DNA from 2 places in the Lysobacter sp. HDW10 genome. Region 1 is predicted to be linked to the other one. Evidence: riboswitches for the same ligand, from Rfam matches in the RefSeq annotation. Region 1 holds a riboswitch; the other holds the start of a gene.
The links. Region 1 has a riboswitch for cobalamin ahead of G7069_RS04205 (ribonucleoside-diphosphate reductase subunit alpha). Riboswitches for the same ligand answer to the same signal wherever they lie in the genome.

Region 2: it holds a riboswitch for cobalamin, as region 1 does, so the genes downstream of both, G7069_RS01120 (TonB-dependent receptor) here and G7069_RS04205 (ribonucleoside-diphosphate reductase subunit alpha) in region 1, are expected to answer to the same signal.

What each region holds. Positions count from the first base shown of each region.
Region 1 is NZ_CP049864.1:871,003-878,657, reverse strand. It holds gene G7069_RS04225 (MFS transporter) at 1-985, opposite strand, end outside; gene G7069_RS04220 (exodeoxyribonuclease III) at 982-1,794, opposite strand; gene pyrE (orotate phosphoribosyltransferase) at 1,879-2,541, shown strand; gene G7069_RS04210 (hypothetical protein) at 2,557-3,219, shown strand; cobalamin riboswitch at 3,261-3,465, shown strand; gene G7069_RS04205 (ribonucleoside-diphosphate reductase subunit alpha) at 3,685-6,087, shown strand; gene G7069_RS04200 (ribonucleotide-diphosphate reductase subunit beta) at 6,084-7,097, shown strand; gene G7069_RS04195 (phosphomannomutase/phosphoglucomutase) at 7,269-7,655, opposite strand, start outside.
Region 2 is NZ_CP049864.1:221,220-228,874, forward strand. It holds gene G7069_RS01100 (diguanylate cyclase) at 1-813, shown strand, start outside; gene G7069_RS01105 (zinc ribbon domain-containing protein) at 815-1,084, opposite strand; gene G7069_RS01110 (SIMPL domain-containing protein) at 1,216-1,947, shown strand; gene G7069_RS01115 (ATP-binding cassette domain-containing protein) at 1,944-3,824, opposite strand; gene G7069_RS01120 (TonB-dependent receptor) at 3,851-5,707, opposite strand; cobalamin riboswitch at 5,819-6,030, opposite strand; gene G7069_RS01125 (2OG-Fe(II) oxygenase) at 6,068-6,967, shown strand; gene G7069_RS01130 (GGDEF domain-containing phosphodiesterase) at 6,989-7,655, opposite strand, start outside.

The DNA.
Region 1 (7,655 bases):
GCACGATCAGGAACAAGTACAGCAAGTTGCAGGCGCCGCAAATGATGGTCATTGCGCCGAGTGATTTCCATGCGCCCCAACGCGCGACCATCGCACCGCCAAAGAACACACCCAAGATGCCGACCCACACGCCCCACAACTTGGTGATCGAACCGATCTCGGTTTTGCTGAAACCCATCTCGCGATAGAACGGGCTCATGATGCCGCCGATCGTGGCTTGCTCGGGAATCTTGAAGAGCAAGATGAAAGCGAGAATCGTCAGCGCCAAGGCCCAGCCGTAGCGTCGAAAGAAATCCGCAAACGGGTCGACAATGGCGAGGCGCATGGCATCACCCCATGCCTGCGGCAGCGCGCGATGGGCTTCGGGTTCTTTCGAAAGCACGGTGGCCACAATCGGCACCAACATCAAGGCGGCCATTGCGTAGTACACCGTGGGCCAAGAAATATGATCGGCCATGATCAAGGCAAACGCGCCCGCCATGATCAGACCAATTCGATACCCCAAGGAATACGTCGCGACCAAAGCGCCCTGTTCTTCCACCGGCGCAATCTCGATGCGATACGCGTCGACGGCAATGTCTTGCGTCGCGCCAAAGAACGCCACGGCCACCGTCACCCAAATGAATGTGGCCAGGTGCGTCGGTGTCACAAGCGCCATCAATATCAAGCCTGCCACGACACCCAATTGCGCGAAGAGCAACCAGCCCCGTCGGCGTCCGAGTTTTGAGAACGCAGGCAAGCCGGTGTGATCGAGCAAGGGCGCCCACACAAACTTGAAGGCATACAACATGCCCGCGCTCGCAATCATGGTGATTTCTTTCAAGACAATGTTGTTGTCTTTGAGCCACATGGCCAAGGTGCCCGCCACCAGCAAGAACGGCAGGCCTGAAGAGAATCCAAAGAAGAACATCGTCCAAGCCTTAGGGCCGGTAAACGATTTCCACACCGAGGGCTTACGCTTTTTTTCCGGTGTGGTTGTGCTCATGTGTTTTCGTTCCAGTCGAGTTCCAGGAGATAAGGCGCGTGATCCGAGAAATATGGCTCACGAAAGTGTTGTGCATGTTTGACGCGTTCGGCAAGGCCCGGCGTGAGCAACTGATAGTCAATGCGCCAACCGACATCTTTGCCGCGCGATCCACCGCGTTGACTCCACCAGCTGTACTCGACGTCGTCAGGACGCGCCACGCGGAAGCTGTCGTGCCAGCCGTGTTCTGGTTGCGCACTGCCATCGCCATGCGTGTCTGCAATGCGACTGTTCAACCAAGCACGCTCATGCGGCAAGCAACCGGAATTCTTTTGATTGCTTTTCCAATTCTTGATGTCCTTCTCAGAGCGGACAATATTCCAGTCGCCGCACAGCACATAGTCGCGTCCGCTGGCCAACCATTCGTCCAGATGCGGTGCCAACCAGGCCATGACATCTTCTTTCACGCCCTGACGCACTTCACCCGAGCTGCCCGAAGGAATATAGAAAGACACCACACTCAAATTGCCGAAGCGCGCTTCGATATATCGGCCTTCTTCATCGAAGTCCGGGCGATTCATCGCAGTCAGCACGCTGTCGGGTTCGCGTCGTGAGTAAAGCGCGACGCCGCTATAGCCCTTCTTCACGGTCGAATCGCGGAAGTGGACGTGGTAACCCTCGGGGTTAAACAAGGCATCGGTGAGCTGGTGGGCTTGCGCTTTGGTTTCCTGCACCGCCATGACATCGATGTCTTGCGTGTGGAACCAGTCGAAGAAACCTTTGCTGGCTGCAGAGCGCAGGCCGTTGGCGTTAAAACTCAAGATGCGCATGCACAGTCCGCGAAACAGTCGAGTTCGATGATAGCAAGCAAATTCCGTATCATTGAAGCGTTATCTAAACCGTAGACTGCTTGCATGAATCGGGCGCTTTCAGCCAACCAACGCACCTTTCTCGAGCTCGCAATGCGCATGGACGCCTTGCGTTTCGGCGCGTTCACATTGAAGTCCGGGCGCAATAGTCCGTACTTCTTTAATGCTGGGCAGTTCAACACGGGGGCCTCACTGGCGGCGCTGGCCGGTTGCTATGCCGAAGCCTTGTCTGAGGCGGGCGCGGACTTCGACATGCTGTTTGGCCCCGCCTATAAAGGCATTCCGCTGGCGACTGCCGTGGCCTGCGAATTTGCACGCCGTGGACGCGACTTGGAAGTGGCATTCAATCGCAAAGAAGCCAAGACCCATGGCGAAGGCGGCACCTTGATGGGTGCCTCGGTCGCGGGAAAGCGCGTATTGATTGTCGATGACGTCATCACGGCCGGCACCGCTATCCGCGAAGCGATCGGCCATATCGAAGCAGCGGGTGGCGTGGTCGCCGGCGTGGTCATCGCCTTGGACCGCCAAGAAATTCTGAGCGAAGATAATCGCGTCTCCGCCGTGAACTCGGTAAAGGCCAGTACCGGTGTTCCTGTGATTGCCGTCGCGACTTTGACCAATCTGCTTCATTTTGCTGAAGACAACACCCATTTAAAGCAACACCACGATGCCTTGCTGGCGTATCGTTCGAGTTATGGCAGCAACTGATCGGGGGATCCAGTGATGAATAAATTCATTTCAATCGCCATTTCGTCTGTGTGTGTCCTGGCTACTGCGCAGGTCATCGCACAAACTGCACCGGCGCAGCGCAAGGTCACGTGCTGGCAGGAAGGCGGTCGCCAGGTCTGTGGCGATGCCATGCCTGCGAGTGCCGCGAACAATGCGCGCAAGGTCTACAACGCACAAGGTGTGTTGACCGACTCTCAAGGTCGTGTGCTGTCTGCGTCTGAGCGTGCGGCGGTTGAGGCTGCGAACGCCGCACAAGCACAAACGGAAGAAGAGAAGGCGCGTGAAGCACGCGAGCAAATGGCCTTGGCAGAGTCGTATCCGAGCGAGCGTGATTTGAACCGCGCTTATCAGTTGCGCTTGGATATTTCCAAGGGCAGTTTGGTGGCTGCGGGTGCCTCGCTTTCAACGCAACGCAAAGCGCTGATTTCGGTCTTGCAACAAGCCGCTGAGTCCGAGCTCGCGGGCAAGCCCGTGAGCAAAGCGCAAGCCGACGCGGTAACGACTCAACGCGCCGTCTTGCGCAATGCCATGACCAGCTTGGCGCGTATGAGCGCTGAGAACGACAAGATTGAAGTTGACTATCAGGCCGCCGTGCAGCGCTATCGCAAGGCAAAATTGGTGCCTTTGGATACGCCGGTCATTCCTTTGACCGATTGAGCTTATCCGCAACATCTTGTGTTGCCTAAACGGGTCGACCCCTGTATCTTGGGTTTGTCGGTTCTGTGGTGACCCCACGGATGAAAAGGGAAGCCGGTTTGAATCCGGCGCTGCCCCGCAGCGGTACTTGGAAACGAAATCGCATTGAGCACTGGCCGAGTGAAGCCGGGAAGCTGCGAAAGTAGAGTGTCCTCTCAAGGACAATGTCCATAAGCCCGAAGACCTGCCGACAGCCGCGCGAAGCACAACGCGCGGTGCCGGCCGCAAGGTCTCCGGGGGGAGATGGCTGGTGCAGCAGAACGCGCCATCGGCGTCTTCGTTTCTGCGACACCATCCGCCCATCCTGAAACCTGCATGCCCGAGGGGGCAAGGCTGCGGTTTGCCCGTTGTTGGGCCTGCCGTGGGTTTGCCACTTCAGCCATCTGCGCGGGCAGTTGGCACGTGCATCACTCAGGAGTGGATTGCATGACACACAGCAGCGATATCGCCGTATTGGCGCCCGATACCCAAGAACCCACAGCATTTGATTTGACGCCCCCTCCGACGGGCGCCAGCATGCGCGTGCGCAAACGCAATGGCCAATCGGAATTGGTGGATCTCAACAAGATTGTTCGCGCCATCACGCGCGCAGCCGATGGCTTACATGCCATTGATCCGATGCGCGTGGCGACGCGCACGATTTCCGGTTTGTATGACGGTGCGACCACACGCGAGTTGGATGAATTGTCTATTCGAACGGCAGCGTCATTGACAGGCGAAGAGCCGGAGTACGGCAAGCTTGCAGCGCGACTGTTGACCGAGGTGATTGAGAAGGAAGTCGCGAGCCAAGAGATTCATGCGTTCTCGCAATCGGTGATGCGTGGACACGAGACGGGTTTGATCAATGATCGCCTGCTGGATTTTGTACAGAACAATGCGCGCAAGTTAAATGCAGCAATCGATGCATCCTGCAACTTGCACTTCGAGTACTTCGGCTTGCGCACCCTATACGACCGCTATTTGTTGCGCCACCCGCATTTGCGATGGGTGATTGAAACGCCGCAGCAGTTCTTTATGCGCATCGCGTGTGCTTTGAGTGAGGACGCTAGCGAGGCGATTGATCTGTACACAACGATGGCGAACCTGGAGTACATCCCGAGCTCGCCCACCTTGTTCAACAGCGGGACGCGTCACGAGCAATTGTCGAGCTGCTTTCTCTTGGATTCTCCAGAAGACACGCTGGCGTCAATCTACGCGAAGTATGGCGATATCGCGCAATTGTCCAAGTTCAGTGGCGGGATTGGTGTCTCGTTTTCACGCGTGCGCGCGAGTGGCTCTTTGATTCGTTCGACGAACGGGCATTCGAACGGTGTCGTACCGTTTTTGCGAACATTGGATGCATCCGTCGCCGCTGTAAATCAAGGCGGCAAGCGTAAGGGTGCGGCGTGCGTCTATTTGGAACCTTGGCACGCCGACATAGAGGCGTTCTTGGAGTTGCGCGACAACACGGGTGATGAAGCGCGACGCACACACAACTTGAATCTTGCCAATTGGGTGCCGGATCTGTTCATGCGTCGTGTTGAAGAAGATGCCGTGTGGTCCCTCTTTGATCCACGCGTCACACCGGAGTTTGTGGATCTCTTCGGTGATGACTTTGAACGCGCTTACGTCCAGGCGGAAAGTCTTGGCAAATTTGCAAAACAGTTGCCGGCTCGCGAACTCTATGCGCGCATGATGCGAACGCTGGCACAGACCGGCAATGGCTGGATGACGTTCAAAGATCATTGCAATCGCAAGAGCAACCAAACGGCCAAAGCAGGCAACGTCATTCACCTCTCGAACTTGTGCACCGAGATCTTGGAGGTCACGTCTTCTGCCGAGACGGCGGTGTGCAATTTGGGGTCTATCAATCTATCCCGCCACTTTGATGGAGACGGTGCGTTTGATTTTGTGAAGCTGGGTGAAACAGTGCAGCAAGCGATTCGCCAGCTTGATCGGGTGATCGACCTCAACTTCTATCCGATAGAGTCCGCGCGTCGCGGCAATCTGCGCTGGCGTCCGGTGGGGCTGGGGGTGATGGGCTTGCAGGACGTGTTCTTCAGGCTCCGATTGCCATTTGACTCCGACAAAGCACGTGCGCTTTCCGCGCGTATTTCCGAAACAATTTATTTCCACGCCCTCTCCACGTCGTGTGAATTGGCGATCGAGCGAGGTGCGCATCCCAACTTCAATGAGACTCGCGCCGCTTCAGGCGAACTGCAGTTTGATGCCTGGGGTGTCGTGCCGAATGAGATCGAATGCTGGGATGCACTGCGCGACAGAATCAAGACGCACGGCTTGCGCAACTCTTTGCTGATTGCAATCGCACCGACAGCTACGATCGCGTCGATTGCAGGGTGCTACGAATGCGTTGAACCGCAGACCAGCAATCTTTTCAAGCGCGAAACGCTCTCCGGCGACTTTCTGCAAGTCAATCGCTACTTGGTCGACGAATTGAAGAAGCTCGGCCTTTGGACGTCTGAAATGCGCGATGCGATCAAGCACGCAGAAGGTTCGATACAAAGCATTCAGTCAATCCCCCAACTGCTTCGCGATATCTACCGCACCACGTGGGAGGTGCCAATGCGTGGCCTCATCGACATGGCAGCAGACCGCGGTGCCTTTATCGATCAATCGGCGTCTCTGAATCTCTTTATGGAGAATCCGAACATCGGTGCAATGTCTTCGATGTACATGTACGCATGGAAGCGTGGCGTCAAAACCACCTACTACTTGCGCTCGCGACCCGCCACGCGCATCGCCAAAACGACCCTGAGCGCTGCAACGACTGATCAAGCCGCACTGGCCTGCTCACTTGAAAACCCGGAAACCTGCGAGGCCTGCCAATGAACACGAACAAGCACTTGCTGGACCCGGGCTTTGAGCTGACCTTGCGTCCGATGCGCTACCCCAAGTTCTATGAAATGTATCGCAGCGCAATTCGCAATACGTGGACAGTGGAGGAGGTGGACTTCTCACTTGACGTCAAAGATCTGTCGCACAAATTCGGGGACGCCGAGCGGCATTTGATTGAGCGCCTGGTTGCGTTCTTCGCAACGGGCGATTCCATCGTGTCGAACAATCTGGTCTTGAATTTGTATCAGCACATCAACGCACCGGAAGCGCGCATGTATTTGTCGCGCCAGTTGTATGAAGAGGCACTGCATGTGCAGTTCTATCTGACCTTGCTGGATACCTATTTGCCGGATCCTAATGCGCGTGCGCGCGCATTTGACGCGGTAGAGACGATCCCCTCGATTCGCAAAAAGGCTGATTTTTGCTTTAAGTGGATTGACAGCTTGCAATCGCTACGACGTATTGAAACGCGCGAGCAACGCAAAGCATTCTTGTTGAACCTGATTTGCTTTGCTGCCTGCATTGAAGGCCTGTTCTTCTTCGGCGCGTTTGCCTACGTGTACTACTTGCGTTCGCGGGGTTTGCTGCATGGCTTGGCTTCAGGCACGAATTGGGTGTTCCGCGACGAAAGTGCACACATGGCGTTTGCTTTTGAAGTGATCGAGACCGTTCGCGCGGAGGAGCCCGACCTCTTCGATGCAGATTTGCACGAACGCGTGGTCGAGATGCTGGAAGAGGCCGTCGATTGTGAGTATGCCTTTGCACAAGACACACTGTCTGGCGGCATTGCGGGTTTCTCTTTGCGGGATATGCGCACGTATCTTGAGTATTGCGCCGACCAACGCCTGCAACAATTAGGGATGCCAAAGCATTTCTTCGCGAGCAATCCGTTCCCGTTCATGGATTTACAGGATGTGCAGGAACTGACGAACTTCTTTGAGCGTCGCGTGTCGGCGTATCAGGTCGGCGTGACGGGCGAGGTGACGTTTGATCAGGCGTTCTAGCGAAAATCCGTCAATCGTGCCGCTGCCCGCAAAGTGATCCAACTCAGAGCGCTTGCTGTGAAGCAAGCGCTCGTTGATTCTGTCGACGAAGTCAGCGGCATGTACCGCGCGTTTCTATGGCATTGCGCAACGACACAATGACCGCAATTCTGTCGCTCGCTAGTCGCGAAACTAGAAGTTCAACTCGAGCTCAGGATCAATTTCCCGCAACTTGCCGCGGAACATTTCCTTGATTTCCTCAAGCCTTTCTTCCGTATTCGCTTCAAAGCGCAGCACCAAGATCGGCGTGGTATTGGATGCGCGCACCAAGCCCCAACCATCGCTCCAATCCGCACGCAGACCATCCAACTTGGTCAACTTCGCGCCATCAAAATCATTGAACTGTGAGAAGCGCGCGACAAAGGCATGCGGGTCGGCCACGGGTACTTTGATTTCCGGCGTTGCGATACCTTCCGGAATTTCCGCGAACACTTCATCGGCCGTTTCAGTACGACGCGCCAGAATTTCCAGCAAGCGCGCGGCCGCGTAGATGCCGTCATCAAACCCGTACCAGCGTTC
Region 2 (7,655 bases), 650 kb from region 1:
ATTTGCTACGAGCAACCTGAGCTGACGTCGGCTGTCATCTTGCAAATGATGTTCTGGCTGTTGACGATTTCACCTTTGATTGTCCGGACCGGTTCATTTGTCGCCAGTCTCGTCTTGACCGTTGTCGCGTCGATTAGTTTCATCGCGTTTTCGAATACCCAAGCCCTGACTTGGCTTGCCATGATTCTGTATCTGGTGCCGGTCAGCGCGATTTCGATCATTGTGTATCGCGCCTGCAATCGACTGCGTCGCGAAACCTACCTATCCAATATCAATATGCGTGAATCGGCGTTTACCGATTCGCTGACTGGCATGCTGACCCGCCGTCGCTTTATGGAGCTGGCGAGCCGCAGCATGAGCTTCTCAGAAGGCAGCAAAACCGCGGTGTGCGCCTGCTTCATCGACTTGGATGACTTCAAGCAAATCAATGACCGGCATGGCCATGCGTTTGGCGATCGCGTCTTGAGCGAAGCGGCTACCTGTATTCGTGCGATCGGCGGGCATATTCGTGAAGCGGACACCACCCTGCAAGCACGCCACATTATTTCGGGCCGCGTGGGTGGCGAAGAATTCGCCTTGATGATGTTCGGTCATTCCTTGGCCGAAGCCATGGAAATTGCCGATGAAGTTCTGGCACGCGTACGTCGCATCAATGTCGACGGAGTGCGCATGTCAACGAGCATCGGTGTTGCCTGCGCGCGTGAGCATGAAAGTATGCGCAGCTTGTTGCATCGCGCAGACATGGCGCTCTTGGACGCGAAGTCGCAAGGCAAAGATCGCATCGTCGCGTCGCAAGCCGCCGACGCCTACTGATTCAATCGTCTTTCTTGGGCGCCGGTGCCGGTGCAGGCGTTGGTGCAGGTGTGGCTGAATCGCCCACCAGATTGCGCTTCTTGTCGCCGTCTTTTTTAAAGTCGGTTTCATACCAGCCGCCACCCGCCAAACGGAAGCTGGGCGCAGTCACTTGACGCTTCAGCGTCGGCTGACCGCAATTCGGGCAGGTTTCTGGGTCCGGGTCTGAGAGCTTCTGCAGCTTGTCGAAGCTGTGGCCGCAGGACTCACACATGAACGCGTAGATGGGCATTGAACTTCCGTGGATCGACTGACGCAGCAGATTCTGGGGGCGGAACGCCCTGAGTTCAAGCACGCGTGTTCACGAGGCGCTCGGCGGTCGCCCGCTATGTTGTAGCCATTCCACCGAAATTCGAGGTTGCTATGAGCGAAGTCCATGTACGTTATGCCGGCTGGGTCCCTGCCCTGATCGTTGGCCTCTCGCTTGTGGGGGGTGGCTTGCTGGTCGGCCAAGGTCTCAAGGCGTTCCGCAGTGGCGACCGCTTTGTGACCGTGAAAGGCTCGGCAGAGCAAATTGCCAATGCCGATCTCGTGGTTTGGCCCTTGGCGCATACGGTGAGCGGAAACGATCTCAGTGTGTTGCAACGCGAACTCGAGGCACGCACACAAACCATTCGCACGTTCTTCAAGCAAGCGGGCTTCGCAGATGATGAAATCTCGGTTGCGCCTGCATCGTTGGAAGATCGTTGGGCCTACGCGTACGGCGAGAACCGCTCGCCTGAGCAATACCGGTATTCGACGACAGTGACGCTGCGCACCAGCAAGGTCCAAAAGGCGATGGAGGCCTTGCGTCGTACCGGTGATTTGCTTGCGCAAGGTGTCGTGCTAGGCGGCAATGGTGGTCAAGATGCGGCGCCTTCCGGACCGCAATTCGACTTCACGCAATTGAATGCGATCAAACCCAAACTCGTCGCCGAAGCCACTGCCAATGCGCGCAAATCGGCCGAGCAGTTCGCGAAAGACTCAGGCTCTTCGATTGGCGGGATTCGCTCTGCCAATCAAGGTGTCGTGTCGATTGAGAATCGCGATGCGGGCAGCCCGCACGTGAAAAAGATTCGCGTGGTGACGACCGTCGACTATTTCTTGAAGAACTAAGTTTGGTCGTATAGCGACAACAAGGCTGCTTCGGCGGCTTCCAATTGATCACGCAAACGCGCTTGTGCTTCGGACAAGCGCGTGAGCTCTGCCGCGTTGGCATAGGTCTCGGGCAATGCGAGCTGTGCATCAAGTTGCACCAACTGATCTTCGAGATCCGCCACGCGCTGTTCGGCTTCTTTCAATTTGTACGGATTGCCTTTGTTGGCTTTCTTGGCAACAGGCGTGGGCGCGGGCGCAGGTGCGGGCACAGTGGGCGCCGCCACGGCAGCTTTCGCCCCTGAGTCCGACGACGGCTTGCTGCGAAGCCATGCGGCGTAATCGTCGAGATCGCCGTTGAAGGGTTCGACGACGCCGTCATGCACACGCCAGTAGGTATCGCTGACCAAACCGATGAGATGTCGATCATGCGACACCATCACGATGGCCCCTTCGAAAATGCTCAATGCTTCGGCCAAGGCCTCACGCATTTCCAAATCCAAGTGGTTGGTGGGTTCGTCGAGCAACAGCAAGTTGGGCTTCGTCCAGGCGATGAGCGCCAACGCCAAACGTGCCTTTTCACCGCCTGAGAAGTTATCAATCACTTCAAATGCGCGGTCACCCGGAAATTGCCAACCGCCGAGAAAGTTACGGAAATCTTGTACTGAGGCGTTCGGTGCAATTTCTTTCAGGTGATCAATGGGCGACGTGCCTTCCACCAATGATTCGACGGTGTGCTGCGCAAAGTAGCCGATGCGCAAATCCGGATGCGCGGTGCGCTCGCCTTGCATCGGTGCGAGTTCACCGACCAATGTTTTCACCAAGGTGGATTTACCCGCACCGTTGATGCCGAGTAAACCGATGCGATCACCCGCTTCCAAACCGAAATTGACGTCTTTCAAGATGCACACACCTTGGCCGTCATCGGTCGGATAACCGCAGTCCACGTGACGCAAACGCAGTAACGAGTTCGGCAACTTCAAGGGCTCTGGCAGTTGAATAAAAACGCCGCGTTCTGCGCGTACGGCTTCCGTGCCGGCAAGTTTCTCCAGGCGCTTCATGCGGCTTTGTGCTTGCTTTGCCTTGCTTGCCTTGGCCTTGAAGCGATCGATAAAGCTTTGCAAATGCGCGCGCTCAGTCTGTTCTTTTTCAAACGCGATTTGTTGTTGACGCAAATGCTCTGCGCGCTGGCGTTCAAACGCGGTGTAGTTGCCCGCGTACAACTTGGCCTTGCCGTCATGCAAATGCAGTATGTGTGTGGTGACGTTGTCGAGGAATTCGCGATCGTGCGAAATCACGAGCAAGGTACCGTCGTACCGCTTCAACCAATCTTCCAGCCACACCACAGCGTCCATGTCCAAGTGGTTGGTGGGTTCGTCGAGGAGCAACAGGTCGCTCGGCGTCATCAGTGCGCGTGCGACATTCAATCGCACACGCCAACCGCCTGAGAAATCCGACACCGGGGTTTCGTGGGTCGTTTGCGGGAAACCCAGACCATGCATCAACTTTGCGGCACGCGCCTCGCCGTCATAGGCATTGAGCTCGGCCAGTAGGTGGTGCGCCTCCGCCACGGCTTCCCAGTCTTCCGCACGCATGGCTTCGCGTTCAGCACGCACCGCGGCATGCACGGCGCCATCGCCAGAGAGCACGAAATCCAGCGCTGGGTCCGGCAAGTGCGGCGTTTCCTGCGCCACACTCGCCACCCGTGCCTTACCCGGCACATCCAGATCGCCCTTATCGGGCTCGACTTCCCCCAACAAGGCGGCAAACAGTGAAGACTTGCCAGCCCCATTGCGGCCGACCACGCCCACGCGGTATCCCGCATGGAGGGCAAGGTCGACATCGGACAAAAGCAGACGCTCGCCGCGTCGCAGCGAGAAATTTCTAAAGGCGATCATCCGAGTATTTTAACGGAGCGCCGCCCTTAGGGTGCCCAGGTGAAGTCCAGCATCCAGCCGCGACCCGCTTGGTTGTACCAAGCAGAGGTTTCGTACTTCTTATCAAAGACGTTGGTTGCGGTGAATTGCACGGTGATGCGCGACGACGGCATCCAAGCCAGACGGGCGTCTGCGGTTGCATATCCCGCCAAACGAACGCGGTTGTTCGGGTCGTCATAGCGTGCGCCGGCACCGTTGACAGACGCACCCACGCGGAACTGGCCGAGGGTCTTGTCAGCATCGACGCGTCCTGTCAGGCGCGAGCGACGATTCAACAGATTGCCGTATTGCGCACCCGGTGTGCGATTGCGCGGATCGAGCCAAGTCATCGCGCCTGTGAGATCCCAGCCGGCAAGGTCTGTACCGACTTCCAACTCAATGCCGCGAATCTTGGCGATCTGCACATTGTCAGGTTGACCCCACGGGCTGCTCACCGAGCTCTTGGTCGGGTCGAAAATGATCAAGTCGCGCAAACGGTTTTCGTACGCACTCACCGACCAATGGCCCCAGCCATGTTGACCTTCGACACCGAGTTCGGCGCTCTTCGAACGTTCCGGCTTCAAGTCCGGGTTGTTGGCGCCCGGGTAGTACAAATCATTGAAGCTTGGTGCACGGAACGCAGTACCGTAATTGACGCGCAGTCGAAGTGACGCGTTGATGTCGTAGGCGTAACCGACATTGCCGGTAAACGCGCTGCCGAATTGGCTGTTGTCTTCATGACGCACACCCGCTTGGAAATGATTGGGACCGCGCTCACCGACCCATTGCGCAAACACCGCGCGCGAATAACGCGAAAGCATCGAAAACGCTGTGGTGGAATCGACGCTGTCGCGCATCCAGTCGTAGCCGATGCTGAGTGTGCCGGCCAAAGCGATGTCTGCCTGCACGCTCGCTTGGTCGCGCTGCGTGTTGACGTCGTTCATGAACACCGTGTCGTGATAGTTACGCGAACGGTCGCGATTGCGTCCGACGGTCGCCGTCAACGAAAACGCTTTACTCGGCGCATAGCGCAACTTCGCGCCAGCTACTTGCTGTTGTACGCGGCTGTGGTTGAACCAGCCGTCATAGAAATTCTCAGCATCGATCGACATCACGTTTGCTTCCGCGCGCCATGCGTCGCTGAAATCGTAACCACCGCTCAGAGACACCGACCCGTTCTTGTAGCCGTCTGTGTCAGGTTCGTTGGCACCGCACCCTTGGAAGGTCACTGCATCGCCATTGCATGCGTTGATGCCGCCGGTGTGCGAATACGCTGCGTTTACTGCGTAATCTGCGCGGCCTTGTTTGCCAGTAAAGCCGGCATGAATGCGTTGTGTATCTTTCGTCCCCAAGCCCACGCTGACCGTGGGTGAGAACGCCTTGTTGCCACGACGCGTAAAGATTTGAATGACGCCTGACATGGCTTCAGAACCGTACAAGCTCGACATCGGTCCGCGCACAATTTCAACGCGCTCAATTTGCGAGACCGGAATGTCGTGAATCATCGACAGTCCGGAAGTGACATTGCCGACCTTCACGCCATCAACCATCAAGACGTAGTGGCTCGTGCCCATGCCGCGCATGGAAAGGCCGGACAATTTGCCAGCGCCGCCTTGGTTGTAAATATTGACGCCCGCGCGACCGCGCAAGAGCTCTTGCAATGACGCGGGCTTCAAACGTGCAATTTCTTCGCGTGTGATCAACGTGGTCGAGGCCACCGGCGACTCGGATTCAACGCGTGTCCCCGTGACGGTGACAGCGTCGAATTTCTTGGCTTCGGTTTCTTGTGCGTGTGCGGCGACGCTCGTGCACACCAGCGAAATGCCGATGCTGAGTGCGGACATACGGATGACAGACTTTTTCATTCAAGCAACTCCATGCATTGCGCAGCAGGCGCAACGTTCATTGAAAAAAACATGAAGGAGCAAGCAAGGGACGCACGCAGACAGGCACGGCCACCGCCTGCATGCCCGCCGCATGTCCGGTTTTCCTCAGGCCGGTCTCCGGGCTTGCGAGCATCGAATCAACGCAGTCGAGACGCCTTCCCATGCCTGTGCACAGTGGCCATGTCCGATTGCGGGGAGAACCCTGCTCGCCTACCGTTGCGGGGGCAGCTCCGGATTTGCATGCGCGTACCGGATTCCCGTTTCAACCGCTCATCGCGGTCACCTAAGGCGGGACAAGTTTAGCGCAAAAGCCTCACCCCGCTCCGCTAAAATGTCCCAATGGCCAATCCAATCAACAAAGAACTTGCCCAGTGGCTGCGTGACCGTCGCGCTGAAAACTTCACCCGTGATGAAGTCCATGCGCTGCTGATCGAGCATCACTACGCGCAAGAAGATGCTGAGCGCGCCACCGCGATCGCATTCGATTGCCCGCCGGAAGACCTCGAATCGTTGTTGGATGATGACTTCCAAGCAGAAGCAGCCAACCAGACAGCTACGTGGATTGAAGGCTTTGAGCCCACAGCGCGCATCAAACGCGCCGAAACGCAAAACAGCATTCCGCTCGACCATGGCGCCATCAAAGTGGTGTGCCGAAGCGAGCGCCCGTATGTCATTGGCTTGGCCAACGTATTGACCGCGGAAGAATGCCACGAACTCATCGAATACTCGCGCTACAGAATTTCACGCGCCATGGTCGTCAGCCCGATTGATGGCAGCGACTTGGTCGATGACCGTCGCACCAGTGAGTTGGTGATGTTGTCGCGCGGTGAGTCTCCACTGATTGCCAAGCTCGACGAGCGCATCGCGCAACTGACAGGCATCCCTTCTGACCATGGCGAAGGTCTGCAGGTCATGCGCTATGGCGTCGGTGCCGAATATGCACCGCACTACGACTATTTTGCGATGGGATCGCTGGGCGAACGCCGCCATTTGAAGCATGGGCAACGCGTTGCCACGCTTGTGATTTACCTCAATGACGTAGAGGCAGGCGGCGAAACCATCTTCCCCTATGGCGATCTTTCGATTGCTCCGCAAACCGGGCATGCCTCTTACTTTGCGTACACCGATGAAGCGGGCCGCTGTGACGCCATGTCGTTCCACGGCGGTGCACCGGTCAAGGCGGGCGAAAAATGGATCGCAACCATGTGGATTCGTGACCGGCCCTACGTGGCCGCCTAGTCGCGTGCGAGCGCTGTCGAATTAGCGATAGCGACGCAGCTCTTCAAGTACATCGTTCAATGGGCGCGCTTCTGCAAACAGATGCCCCTGGAACCAATCCACACCGATCTCACGCAAGCATTGCGCGGCCTCTTCGGTCTCGACGTATTCCGCCACGGTTTCCGCATTGAATGCCTGCGCCAATTGCACAGCGGCGCGCACGAGCGCTTGGTCTTTCGGATTGCCCACCACATTGCGCACGTAACTGCCATCCAGCTTCAACACATCCACAGGCAAATCGCGCAGACGACTGAAGTTTTGCACGCCGCTGCCGAAGTCATCGATGGCGATGCGACACCCCCGCGCGCGCACCCGTTCGAGTACGGCACGGGCCTCATCCAGACCTGAAATTGCGGCCGTTTCGGTGATTTCCAAACAGATCGAATCTGCGGGCACAGGCATCGCGTCGAGCACGCGTTCAAAGTCGCGCAAGAACGATGCAGAAGCCAAACTTGCGCCGCCTAAGTTTACAGACAGTCTCAGGCGAGACGCGACATCGTGGTTTTCGCTCAACACAGAGACCAGTGAACGCCACACGCTGAGATCGAGCTCGGCGCCTCTCCCTGCAGCTTCCAAAGGTTCGATAAACGACGTGGGTTGCATCAATTCGCCATCTGCACTTCGCAGGCGGCACAAGATTTCACCGTAG